One region of the Pseudomonas sp. HLS-6 genome, then DNA from elsewhere that is predicted to be linked to it. Evidence: predicted binding sites of a transcription regulator. Region 1 holds the regulator's gene; the other holds the start of a gene.

Region 1 (5,339 bases):
GCGCGTTAGCGCTGCGCAGGCCTCACTTTACCTGGCTCAAGAAAAGGATTTCCCAATGATGAATGATGTGAACAAGGCGCCGGAGGCTGTAGGGCCTGAAAATCTGCCCGACTTGAAGGCGCATGTCGAAGTGCTGCTTGCTGAGGCTCGCGCACAAGGTGCAGCGGGTGGCAGATGATCACGTGGACCCCCTGTACACCGACGCTACAGCTTGGCTTGGGCTGGCAGTCTACGTTGGTCAGTGCAAGGCTGAGGTGAGCATCGACCTGAATGAGGAATTCTCGCCTGATGAAGCGGTGAGTTCTCCATGCGCGGCATTGGTTTCTGGATTGAGCATGGCGAGGTGCAGCATGCGCTGAACCCGTTTATTGTCTCGGGCAATATGAACGCACTGTTCAAGCAAATCGTTGCTGTAGGCCGTGATCGCGAGCCCGTTGGACGCTCATTGGGGCGCTCGCTTCTGATTGAACAACTAGATATCGTGAGTGATTGAGCAACTGTCGTAGTGGATCCTACGTCTGGTAGCTCGGCTTGGTGTTGGACTACCAGAAGGGCACGCGGCTGTGTGAGACAAGGGGGCAGTAGAATGCTTGTGCGTTATTCGCCTTCGTCAAAGCGATTGTTGATCAGCTCAACCAGTGCGTTGAGTGCCTCTGTGTCGTCTTCACCTTCGGTGTGCAGGTGTACCTGAGTACCTTTGCCTGCTGCGAGCATCATCACGGCCATGATGCTCTTGCCATCGACCAGTTTGTCCGGTGCACGGCCAATTCGTACCTGGCAAGGAAAACGGCCTGCAACGCCAACGAACTTGGCGGCTGCGCGGGCATGCAGGCCCAGCTTGTTGATGATGGTTATTTCAAGAGCAGGCATCGCACAAGAGTCCTGTGGCTAGAGGTCGCGGTGGCGGACCTGGACGTTCTTCAGCGATTGCTGCAGCAACTGACCCAGGCGTTCGGTCAGATAGACCGAGCGATGATGACCACCGGTACAACCGATGGCAATGGTGACATACGCACGGTTGCTGGCGGCAAAGCGGGGTAGCCATTTGAGAAGATACCCGGAGATATCCTGGAACATGTCTTCGACATCCGGCTGGGCGGCCAGGTAGTCGATTACCGGTTGCTCAAGCCCGGAGTGATCCCGCAGTTCTGGCTTCCAGTAGGGGTTGGGCAGGCAGCGCACATCGAACACCACGTCAGCGTCTACGGGCATTCCACGCTTGAAGCCGAATGATTCGACCAGGAACGCAGTACCCGGCTCGGGTTGATTGAGCAGGCGAAGCTTGATCGAGTCTTTGAGCTGGTACAGGTTCAGGTTGGTGGTGTCGATCTTCAGGTCGGCCAGATCGGAAATAGGACCGAGCAGTTCGGTCTCGACCCGGATGGCCTCAGCCAGCGAGCGCTGAGCGTTGGTCAGCGGGTGACGGCGACGGGTTTCCGAGAAGCGCTTGAGCAGGGTTTCTTCATCGGCGTCCAGATACAGCACATCGCATTGGATATGCCGGTTGCGTGCATCTTCAAGCAGTTCCGGGAACCGGGATAGATGGCTTGGCAGGTTGCGTGCATCAATGGACACGGCAACCTTGGGTTGCATCAGTTCGGTATTGATCAGCGCACTTTCGGCAAGCTGCGGCAGCAAGCCGGCTGGAAGGTTGTCGATGCAATAGTAGCCATTGTCCTCAAGCACATCGAGGGCAGTGCTTTTACCTGAGCCGGACCGGCCGCTGACGATGATCAAACGCATGTTCAGTGCCCGTTCTGTACATCCAGTACGACCTGATACAGGGACTGGCTATCGCCGGCCGCACGCAGTTTTTCGCGAACGTCCTTGCGGTCAAGCATGCTGGCGATCTGGCGCAGCAGCTCCAGGTGCTCGTCGGTGGCGGCTTCCGGAACCAGCAGTACGAACAGCAGGTCTACGGGAGCACCATCGATGGCGTCGTAATCTATGGGGGCATCCAGGTGGAGCAGCGCACTAATCGGTGCGGTGCAGCCACTGAGGCGGCAGTGTGGAATGGCGATACCGTTGCCGAAACCGGTTGAACCCAGTTTTTCGCGGGCAATCAGGCTCTCGAAGACATCTTGCATTTCCAGATCCGGTACTTCCCGGTCAATCAGGTTGGCAATGTGTTCGAGTACGCGTTTTTTACTGCCGCCCGGCACGTTCACAAGTGAACGGCCGGGGGTCAGGATATCTTCAAGTCGGATCATGAGTGGGGGGGATCAGCGAGCGGCTGCACCTTGCAGCAAGGCCTGCTGTTTTTCCTTGTGTTTTTTCAGTTGGCGGTCGAGCTTGTCGGCAAGCAGGTCGATCGCGGCATACATGTCTTCATGCTCGGCATTGGCGACGACTTCGCCGCCTGGGATGCGCAGGGTGGCCTCGATTTTCTGTTTCAGCTTCTCGACCTCCAGAATGACCTGCACATTGGTGATCTTGTCGAAGTGACGCTCAACACGCTCGAGTTTTTCCCCGATATAAGTGCGCAGCGCTTCGGTGACTTCTACTTGGTGTCCACTGATGTTGACTTGCATACAGCTTCTCCTTTTGTTGCCGGTGCATAAAGAGGCAGGTATTGCGCCTGCCACTTGAATTGCGGTGGCGCACCTCAGGTGCGTTACATCAGTCGCTTGCGTTCACTCGACGGTGCAATGCCGAGCGACTCGCGGTACTTGGCGACGGTGCGTCGTGCTACCTGGATGCCTTGTGCCTCCAGTAAACCAGCGATCTTGCTGTCACTCAATGGCTTTTTCTGATTTTCCGCTGCAACCAGTTTTTTGATGATCGCGCGAATCGCCGTGGACGAGCATTCTCCGCCTTCGGAGGTGCTGACATGGCTGGAGAAAAAGTACTTCAGTTCGTAAATTCCACGCGGGGTATGCATGTACTTTTGCGTGGTCACCCGGGATATGGTCGATTCGTGCATGCCCACCGCTTCGGCGATGTCGTGCAGCACCAGCGGCTTCATGGCCTCGTCACCGTGGTCGAGGAATCCACGCTGGTGTTCGACGATCTGGGTGGCAACCTTCATCAGCGTTTCGTTGCGGCTTTGCAGGCTCTTGATGAACCAGCGGGCTTCCTGAAGCTGATTGCGCATGAAGGTGTTGTCTGCGCTGGTATCGGCGCGGCGTACAAAGCCTGCGTATTGTGGATTGACGCGCAGGCGTGGGACGGCTTCCTGGTTCAGTTCAACCAGCCAGCGATCGCTGTCCTTGCGCACGATCACGTCAGGCACCACGTATTCGGGTTCACTGGACTCGATCTGTGAGCCGGGGCGTGGGTTCAGGCTTTGTACCAGTTCGATCACCTGGCGCAGCTCGTCTTCCTTGAGCTTCATGCGGCGCATCAGCTGGCTGTAGTCGCGGCTGCCGAGCAGGTCGATGTAGTCGCTGACCAGTCGTTGCGCTTCAGTCATCCAGGGTGTTTGTGCCGGCATCTGACGCAACTGCAACAACAGGCATTCGCTCAGGTTGCGGGCGCCTATACCGGCAGGCTCGAATTGCTGGATGCGGTGCAGGACGGCTTCCACTTCGTCCAGTTCGATATCGAGTTCCGGGTCGAAGGACTCACAGACCTCTTCCAGGGTTTCGTCGAGATAGCCCTGGTTGTTGATGCAGTCGATCAGGGTGACGGCAATCAGTCGGTCGGTATCCGACATTGGCGCCAGGTTCAACTGCCACAGCAGGTGGCTCTGCAGGCTTTCACCGGCCGAGGTGCGGGTGGTGAAGTCCCACTCGTCGTCATCGTTGCTGGGAAGGCTGCTGGCGCTGGTTTGATAGATATCTTCCCAGGCGGTGTCTACCGGCAGCTCATTGGGAATACGCTCGTTCCACTCACCTTCCTCAAGGCTTTCCACGGGAGTGGCGGTTTCCTGGAAGCTGGTTTCCTGGGATTCCGAGGTCGGCTTGGATTCGGCGTTATCCGCCATCGGGTCGCTGTTATCGAAGTCGTCGCCATCTTCCTGGCGTTCGAGCATCGGGTTGGATTCCAGGGCTTCCTGGATTTCCTGCTGCAGGTCCAGTGTGGAAAGCTGGAGCAGACGGATGGCCTGTTGCAACTGCGGTGTCATCGTCAGTTGCTGGCCCATTCTTAGGACGAGCGATGGTTTCATGGCAGGGGCTTAACACCTTATTCGCCGGCGCACATGCGCCATCCACTACAAGGGCGCCGAAGCGCCTTCTTTAAGCAAATTATATGCCTGAAACCGAGGTGTTTGCCTAGAGCGCTGTAACAAATAAGCCGGTATTTGGGCGGATCGTCAGCGCTCTGGCGGTGCCTCGCACCTCGGGCTTACAGGCGGAACTCGTGGCCGAGGTAAACCTCTTTAACCAGTTCGTTGGCCAGGATGGTTTCTGCATCACCTTCGGCGATTAGGCGACCATCGTTGACGATGTAAGCGGTTTCGCAGATATCCAGTGTTTCACGGACGTTGTGGTCGGTGATCAGAACGCCAATGCCTTTGGCTTTCAGGTGGTGGATGATCTGCTTGATGTCGCCGACCGAGATCGGGTCGACACCGGCAAACGGTTCGTCGAGCAGGATGAATTTCGGTGCAGTCGCCAGTGCGCGGGCGATCTCCACACGGCGACGTTCACCACCGGAAAGGCTCATGCCGAGGTTGTCGCGGATGTGGCTGATGTGAAACTCCTGCAGCAGGCTCTCCAGTTCCTTGCGACGCCCTGCGGCGTCCAGCTCTTTGCGTGTTTCCAGGATCGCCATGATGTTGTCGGCCACCGACAACTTGCGGAAGATCGAGGCTTCCTGGGGCAGGTAGCCAATCCCAGCGCGTGCACGGCCGTGCATCGGCTGGTGGCTGACATCCAGGTCGTCGATGAGCACGCGGCCCTGGTCGGCCTGTACCAGGCCGACAATCATGTAGAAGCACGTTGTCTTGCCGGCGCCGTTAGGGCCGAGCAGGCCGACGATCTGGCCGCTGTCGATTGACAGGCTGACGTCACGTACGACTTGTCGACTCTTGTAGCTCTTGGCCAGGTGCTGGGCTTTGAGGGTTGCCATTACTCGGCCTTCTTCTTCGGCTGGATTACCATGTCGATGCGTGGGCGCGGTGCGGTAATGTTGCTGCCGCGGCCGGCGGTGGCGACCTGAGACTTGGTGTTGTAGACGATTTTCTCGCCTTCGGTAGTGTTGCCTTCGTTGATCACCTTGGCCCGGTCAGTCAGAACCACCAGGTCTTTCAATGCCTGGTATTGGATCTGCACGGCATAGCCTTGCATCTTGTCCGGCTTTGCAGCGCTTTGTTGCTGCTCGAAATACGCCAGGTTGCCCACCGAAGTGACCACGTCGATATCGCCGGAAGCGGAGCGGGTGATGGTCACGGTGTT
Region 2 (5,339 bases), 860 kb from region 1:
CTAAAACAGCGCACACAAAAAAGCCCGCAGCGACAGCGGGCTTTTTGTTACGACAACCACTCAGATAGGGCGGCTACCGTATTTGTTGTCCGGCTTCTTGGGCGGGTCAGCGACCACATTCGGCTCAACTTCCTGCACCTTGCCACCGCGAGCCAGGAACTCTTCCATGGCCTTGGCCAAGGCATCACGCTCTTTCTGCTTGGCTTCCATGCTTGGCATCTCGTCAACCGAGACAGCCGCCTTGGATTTGCCTTTGGCGACCGGTACGGGACTGTCGTCACCGTCGTCTGCCACGTCTTCGGCAGCGGCTTCCAGGCCTTCGTCGCCTTCGTCTTCGTCGCCTACTTCGAGGTCATCATTTTCCAGATCGTCGTCGCTCATGTTCTACCTCATGACTTGCGAAAAGCACATTAGTTATGGACCCGCGGCGCAAATAGCGCAGCCGCCGGGCAAAATTCAAAGGTGATGAAGCCCCATCACCTGCAACGCTCGCCCTACCGGCAAGCGCCATGCGAGCCCGACACACACCGAGCCCGACAAAAAGTAAAGAGCCACCGGCGACACCGAGCCGGCCCACCCTGGCGTCATGGGCATGCCCATTGACAAGCCTAGCAAAGGGTACCGAAGTATGCGGACCACTGATAAGCACCCTTCGGCGCGCATTCTAGCGTGCTGTGGGAAAAAACAAAGTGTCTAAATATCCTTGTTGCCTGTAAGTCTTGTGCTTAAGGGCAAACGCTTCAGGGCAGTACCTGCGCAAGTATTTGAGGAAACCGTTTGCGTGTAATTTCCGGCTCAAATCGCAGGCAAAAAAATGCCCGGCGAACCGGGCAGTTTTTTTCTGGCGATTACAGTGCGTAACCACGCTCATTGTGCTGAGCCAGGTCGAGGCCGACCGACTCTTCTTCTTCGTTGACCCGCAGGCCCATGACCAGGTCCAGAACCTTGAGGATCACGTAGGTGGCGATTGCGGTGTAAATCACGGTAAAGCCTACGCCCTTGGCCTGAATCCAGACTTGCGCGGCGATGTCCTCGACGGTGCCGAAACCACCCAGGGACGGCGCAGCAAACACACCGGTCAGGAGCGCGCCGACAATACCGCCGATGCCGTGTACACCGAAGGCATCCAGCGAGTCGTCATAGCCCAGTTTGCGCTTGAGGCTGGTAGCGCAGAAGAAGCAGATCACCGAAGCCACCAGGCCGATCACCAGCGCCCCCATCGGGCCTACAGTGCCAGCGGCCGGGGTGATGGCTACCAAGCCTGCAACCACACCCGAAGCGATACCCAGAGCGCTTGGTTTACCGTGCGTCAGCCACTCGGCAAGCATCCAGCCCAGCGCAGCGGCGGCAGTGGCAATCTGGGTGACCAGCATGGCCATACCGGCGGTGCCATTGGCGGCGGCGGCAGAGCCGGCGTTGAAGCCGAACCAGCCGACCCAGAGCATGGCCGCACCCATCAGGGTGTAACCCAGGTTATGGGGCGCCATGGGGGTGATCGGGAAGCCTTTACGCTTGCCCAGCACCAGGCAAGCCACCAGGCCGGCGATACCGGCGTTGATATGCACCACGGTGCCGCCCGCGAAGTCCAGCACGCCCCAGTCCCACATCAGGCCGCCGCTGCCACTCCAGACCATGTGCGCAATAGGCGCATAGACCACGGTGAACCAGATGGCCATGAAGATCAGCATGGCCGAAAACTTCATGCGCTCGGCAAAGGCACCGACAATAAGAGCCGGCGTAATGATCGCGAAGGTCATCTGGAAGGTGATGAACACGGCTTCCGGAAACAACGCCGTCGCGGAGGTGAGGCTCGATGGCGTCACACCGGCGAGGAACGCCTTGGACATGCCGCCGACGAAAGAATTGAAGTTGACTACGCCCTGTTCCATACCGGTGGTATCGAACGCCATGCTGTAGCCATAAACGACCCAGAGAATGCTGATCAGGCCAGTGATCGCGAAACACTGCATCATCACCGACAGGACGTTCTTGGACCGCACCATGCCGCCGTAAAACAGCGCCAGGCCGGGGATGGTCATGAACAGCACCAAGGCTGTAGAGGTCAACATCCAGGCGGTATCGCCGGAGTTGAGCACAGGTGCTGCGTCCTCTGCCAGGGCCAGGCCAGGCATTACGAGGGACAAAAGGGCTCCTAGCCCTGCGAACTGACGCAGAGTCATGATGTTATCTCCTGGGGCGTTGGGTTTGGGGCGGCTTTTTGTTAGATCGCGTCGGTATCGGTTTCGCCGGTACGAATACGGATAGCCTGTTCCAGATTCACCACAAAGATCTTGCCGTCACCGATCTTGCCGGTATTGGCCGCCTTGGTGATGGCTTCGATGACCCGGTCCAGATCCTTGTCGTCAATGGCGACATCAATCTTCACTTTGGGCAGGAAATCGACCACATACTCCGCACCGCGATACAGCTCGGTGTGGCCTTTCTGCCGACCGAAACCTTTGACTTCGGTAACGGTAATGCCCTGCACGCCGATTTCAGACAACGACTCGCGCACGTCGTCCAATTTGAACGGCTTGATGATGGCAGTGACTAGCTTCATGAAACTTTCTCCCGAATTGGTGGACTTGCCCCAGGAAAACAAACCCGACTCAAGTCTAAGCGCAGCGCTTGGCTTTGTAACGCGTCGTCGACCACTCATCATCAAGCCGACGCCACAAACCACGTCTTACGAAACACGTCCTTCGCTCCATTTGCGCACTGCATCGTCACAGCGACAGCATCGGTGCATGGGTCACAGTGGTCTAAGCAGAAACCTTGCCATGTCCGACAAATTCACCAATTACAACGACTTACGGCAACCCGGTCAGTTTGGCCATTCGCCAGCAAGGTTCGGGCGCACAACTACGGTGCGCGGCATTGCGCCGCGATGCGCAAAAAGTGTGCAATGCGAGCCCGGTTTCCTTGCGTGATACACTGCCGGCCTTGTGGAATTTTCTGGATACTGCCCATGCTCGCGCCCAAAGCCTTTCTCGATGCCCTGAGCGACCAGGCCTCGCGCCTTTTCAGCAGCGACACCTCACAGCCTCGCAGTGAACTGGAAAGCCAGTTCAAGGCGCTGCTGCAAAGCGGTTTCAGCAAGCTTGAACTGGTCAGCCGCGAAGAGTTCGACAGCCAGATGGTGGTACTGGCCCGTACCCGCGCCCGCCTGGAGGCGCTGGAAGCCAAAGTACTGGAACTGGAAGCGCGGATGACCCCGCCGGTAGAAACAGCCACCGAGCAGTAATCACCCACGCGCAGCGGCTAATCGCCAGCAAGGCCGACACCTACAGGTGTGAGGTGCCTTACCGGCGACTGCGCGACACCCCAGTAACCCCAGCCATCCATTCACCAGCGCAGAAGGCGAGCGCAACATAACAACACCCCCGGATAGGGCATGCTTCAGAAGCGTCTGACAGCGAGTGGCAGCCTATACAGAGCCATGCTGTCAAAGCCTGAGACGCGGGGCTAAGATGATGAGCAGAGCACACGCCCTGACCATACGGAGCAGACATGAAAGCCGACAAAGCATTGAATGAAGACCTCCTGAACTGCCTTGAGGACAAGATCCCAGGTATGGCTGCGGGTGCTATCAGCTCTGCCTATATCAATGCTTTGGGTTCGGGTCGTGCTGTGGCTGAGGTAGTGGACGGCATGATCGTCGAGACCTCTGCGGACGGTGATCGAAAAGTGATCTGCTCAACCAAGCCCAAACATAAAGTGAGCGTTGGATCTGTAATTAACGTGCGCCGGGTTTCATGAAAATCCCTCGTCTGCGTGTCTTTGCCGGCCCCAACGGTTCCGGAAAAAGCACCATGAAGAGCGCGATTCCGCATCATCTGATTGGGATCTACATCAATCCTGACGAAATCGAGAAGACGGCAAACGAAAGTGGCCTCCTGTCATTTAGTGACTTTCAGCTAGAGGTCGAACCATCTGAGGTTCTGGATTTTTTTCTGAATCATCGACTGATCCTGAACGCCAATCTGACCGAACAGGCCAGCAAACTTACCGTCAGTAACAACTGCCTGGACTTTCGGTCTGTTCAGATAAACTCCTACTTTGCCTCCGTGGCGTCCGACTTCATCAGAAACAAACTCCTTCAGGCATGCCTCTCGTTTACATTCGAGACCGTGATGTCCTCAAAGGACAAAATCGAGTTCATGCTGAAGGCAAAAGCACTAGGGTATAGAACCTACCTTTACTTTGTGGCCACAGAAGACCCGTACATCAATATTAACCGGGTCAAGATCCGCGTAGACTCCGGTGGCCATAACGTTCCAAGGGACAAAATCATCCAGCGCTACTCACGCAGCCTGGATCTGCTGCCATCAGCAATAGCCGCAGCAAATCGTGCCTATATTTTTGACAACTCGGGCCCTGATCTGGTGTTACTTGCCGAGATTACAGACGGAACAGCTTTACAGTTCCGAACAGAAGAAATGCCGGACTGGTTCATGGCTGCCTATGTAGACAAAGTCTCGACCTAGCGCAGAAAAGGCCGGCGCAACAGAGCAACGACCCGCCAATCTTGTTCAGAAACGTCTGGCAGAAAACAGCGAACGGGGCTGACCAGCCCCGCTCGCGGCCCGCTTACCAGCCCAACTGCTTGTTGAACGACAACGCATCGTAGTAATCATGCTGCGTCGCGATCTTGCCATCCTTCAGGCGGATGAAGCTGACCCCTTTGAAACTCAACGGCTTGTTGGTCGCAGGGGTTTCAGGTGCCCAGGCACCGGTGTTATGGCCATCGAACTGCCATTCAAAGGCAATGTTGTCGCCTTCAATGATCGGCTCGCCAACCATCTGCCACTTCAAATCCGGCACGGCATCGATAAACAGCTTGATGACTTTATCCCTGGCCGTTTCCCGGCCGACTTGAGGGATCCCTACGGACGCATCCAGAAACTCCCCGTTTTCAGCGAAGTACTGCGCCGCCGCATTGGGGTCATGCTTGTTCCAGGCACTCATGTAAGCATCGATGATGCTCCGGGTGCTCTGTTTTTCCGCTGCAATCGACAACTGGGCGAACAAGAGCATGCAAAGGAGGCTAACGAGACGTATCGACAGTCGACGCATGGTATTTCCTCTTCGATTGTTGCTGTTGTGGTAGAAACGGAAACAGGTATCAGTGGTGCGTTGAGGGTAGGCCACGGCCTATCGCGGCGTTGGCAGTTCAACCAATGACCACTCGATCGATAACGGTTCAAGCTTTCGCACGTTGGCAGCTGCAGGGCGGCTGGCAATGTTCCCCACGAACCAGTTGGCCGAATTGGCGGCAACGATTCGGCCTTCAGCATTGATGATGAACGCCTCGTTTTTCATCCGCAGCAGGCACCGGG

What was found. The regulator sigma-54, encoded in region 1, starts transcription at its own class of promoters, with help from an activator protein. The targets are predictions, from matches to a motif close to ANTGGCATNNANNTTGCTNT.
Region 2: glnK (P-II family nitrogen regulator) is a predicted target of sigma-54. The motif match lies at 2,764-2,783, and genes of this name have one in related genera.

Annotation. Positions count from the first base shown of each region.
Region 1 is NZ_CP024478.1:1,099,821-1,105,159, forward strand. It holds partial or broken gene CS390_RS04920 (metallopeptidase TldD-related protein) at 305-493, shown strand; gene CS390_RS04925 (HPr family phosphocarrier protein) at 598-870, opposite strand; gene rapZ (RNase adapter RapZ) at 889-1,743, opposite strand; gene ptsN (PTS IIA-like nitrogen regulatory protein PtsN) at 1,746-2,210, opposite strand; gene hpf (ribosome hibernation-promoting factor, HPF/YfiA family) at 2,223-2,531, opposite strand; gene CS390_RS04945 (RNA polymerase factor sigma-54) at 2,615-4,108, opposite strand; gene lptB (LPS export ABC transporter ATP-binding protein) at 4,288-5,013, opposite strand; gene lptA (lipopolysaccharide transport periplasmic protein LptA) at 5,013-5,339, opposite strand, start outside.
Region 2 is NZ_CP024478.1:243,920-249,258, reverse strand. It holds gene CS390_RS01080 (HAD family hydrolase) at 1-4, shown strand, start outside; gene sutA (transcriptional regulator SutA) at 61-381, opposite strand; gene CS390_RS01070 (ammonium transporter) at 849-2,180, opposite strand; gene glnK (P-II family nitrogen regulator) at 2,222-2,560, opposite strand; gene CS390_RS01060 (accessory factor UbiK family protein) at 2,969-3,244, shown strand; gene CS390_RS01055 (hypothetical protein) at 3,511-3,759, shown strand; gene CS390_RS01050 (hypothetical protein) at 3,756-4,487, shown strand; gene CS390_RS01045 (ester cyclase) at 4,591-5,076, opposite strand; gene CS390_RS01040 (cache domain-containing protein) at 5,155-5,339, opposite strand, start outside.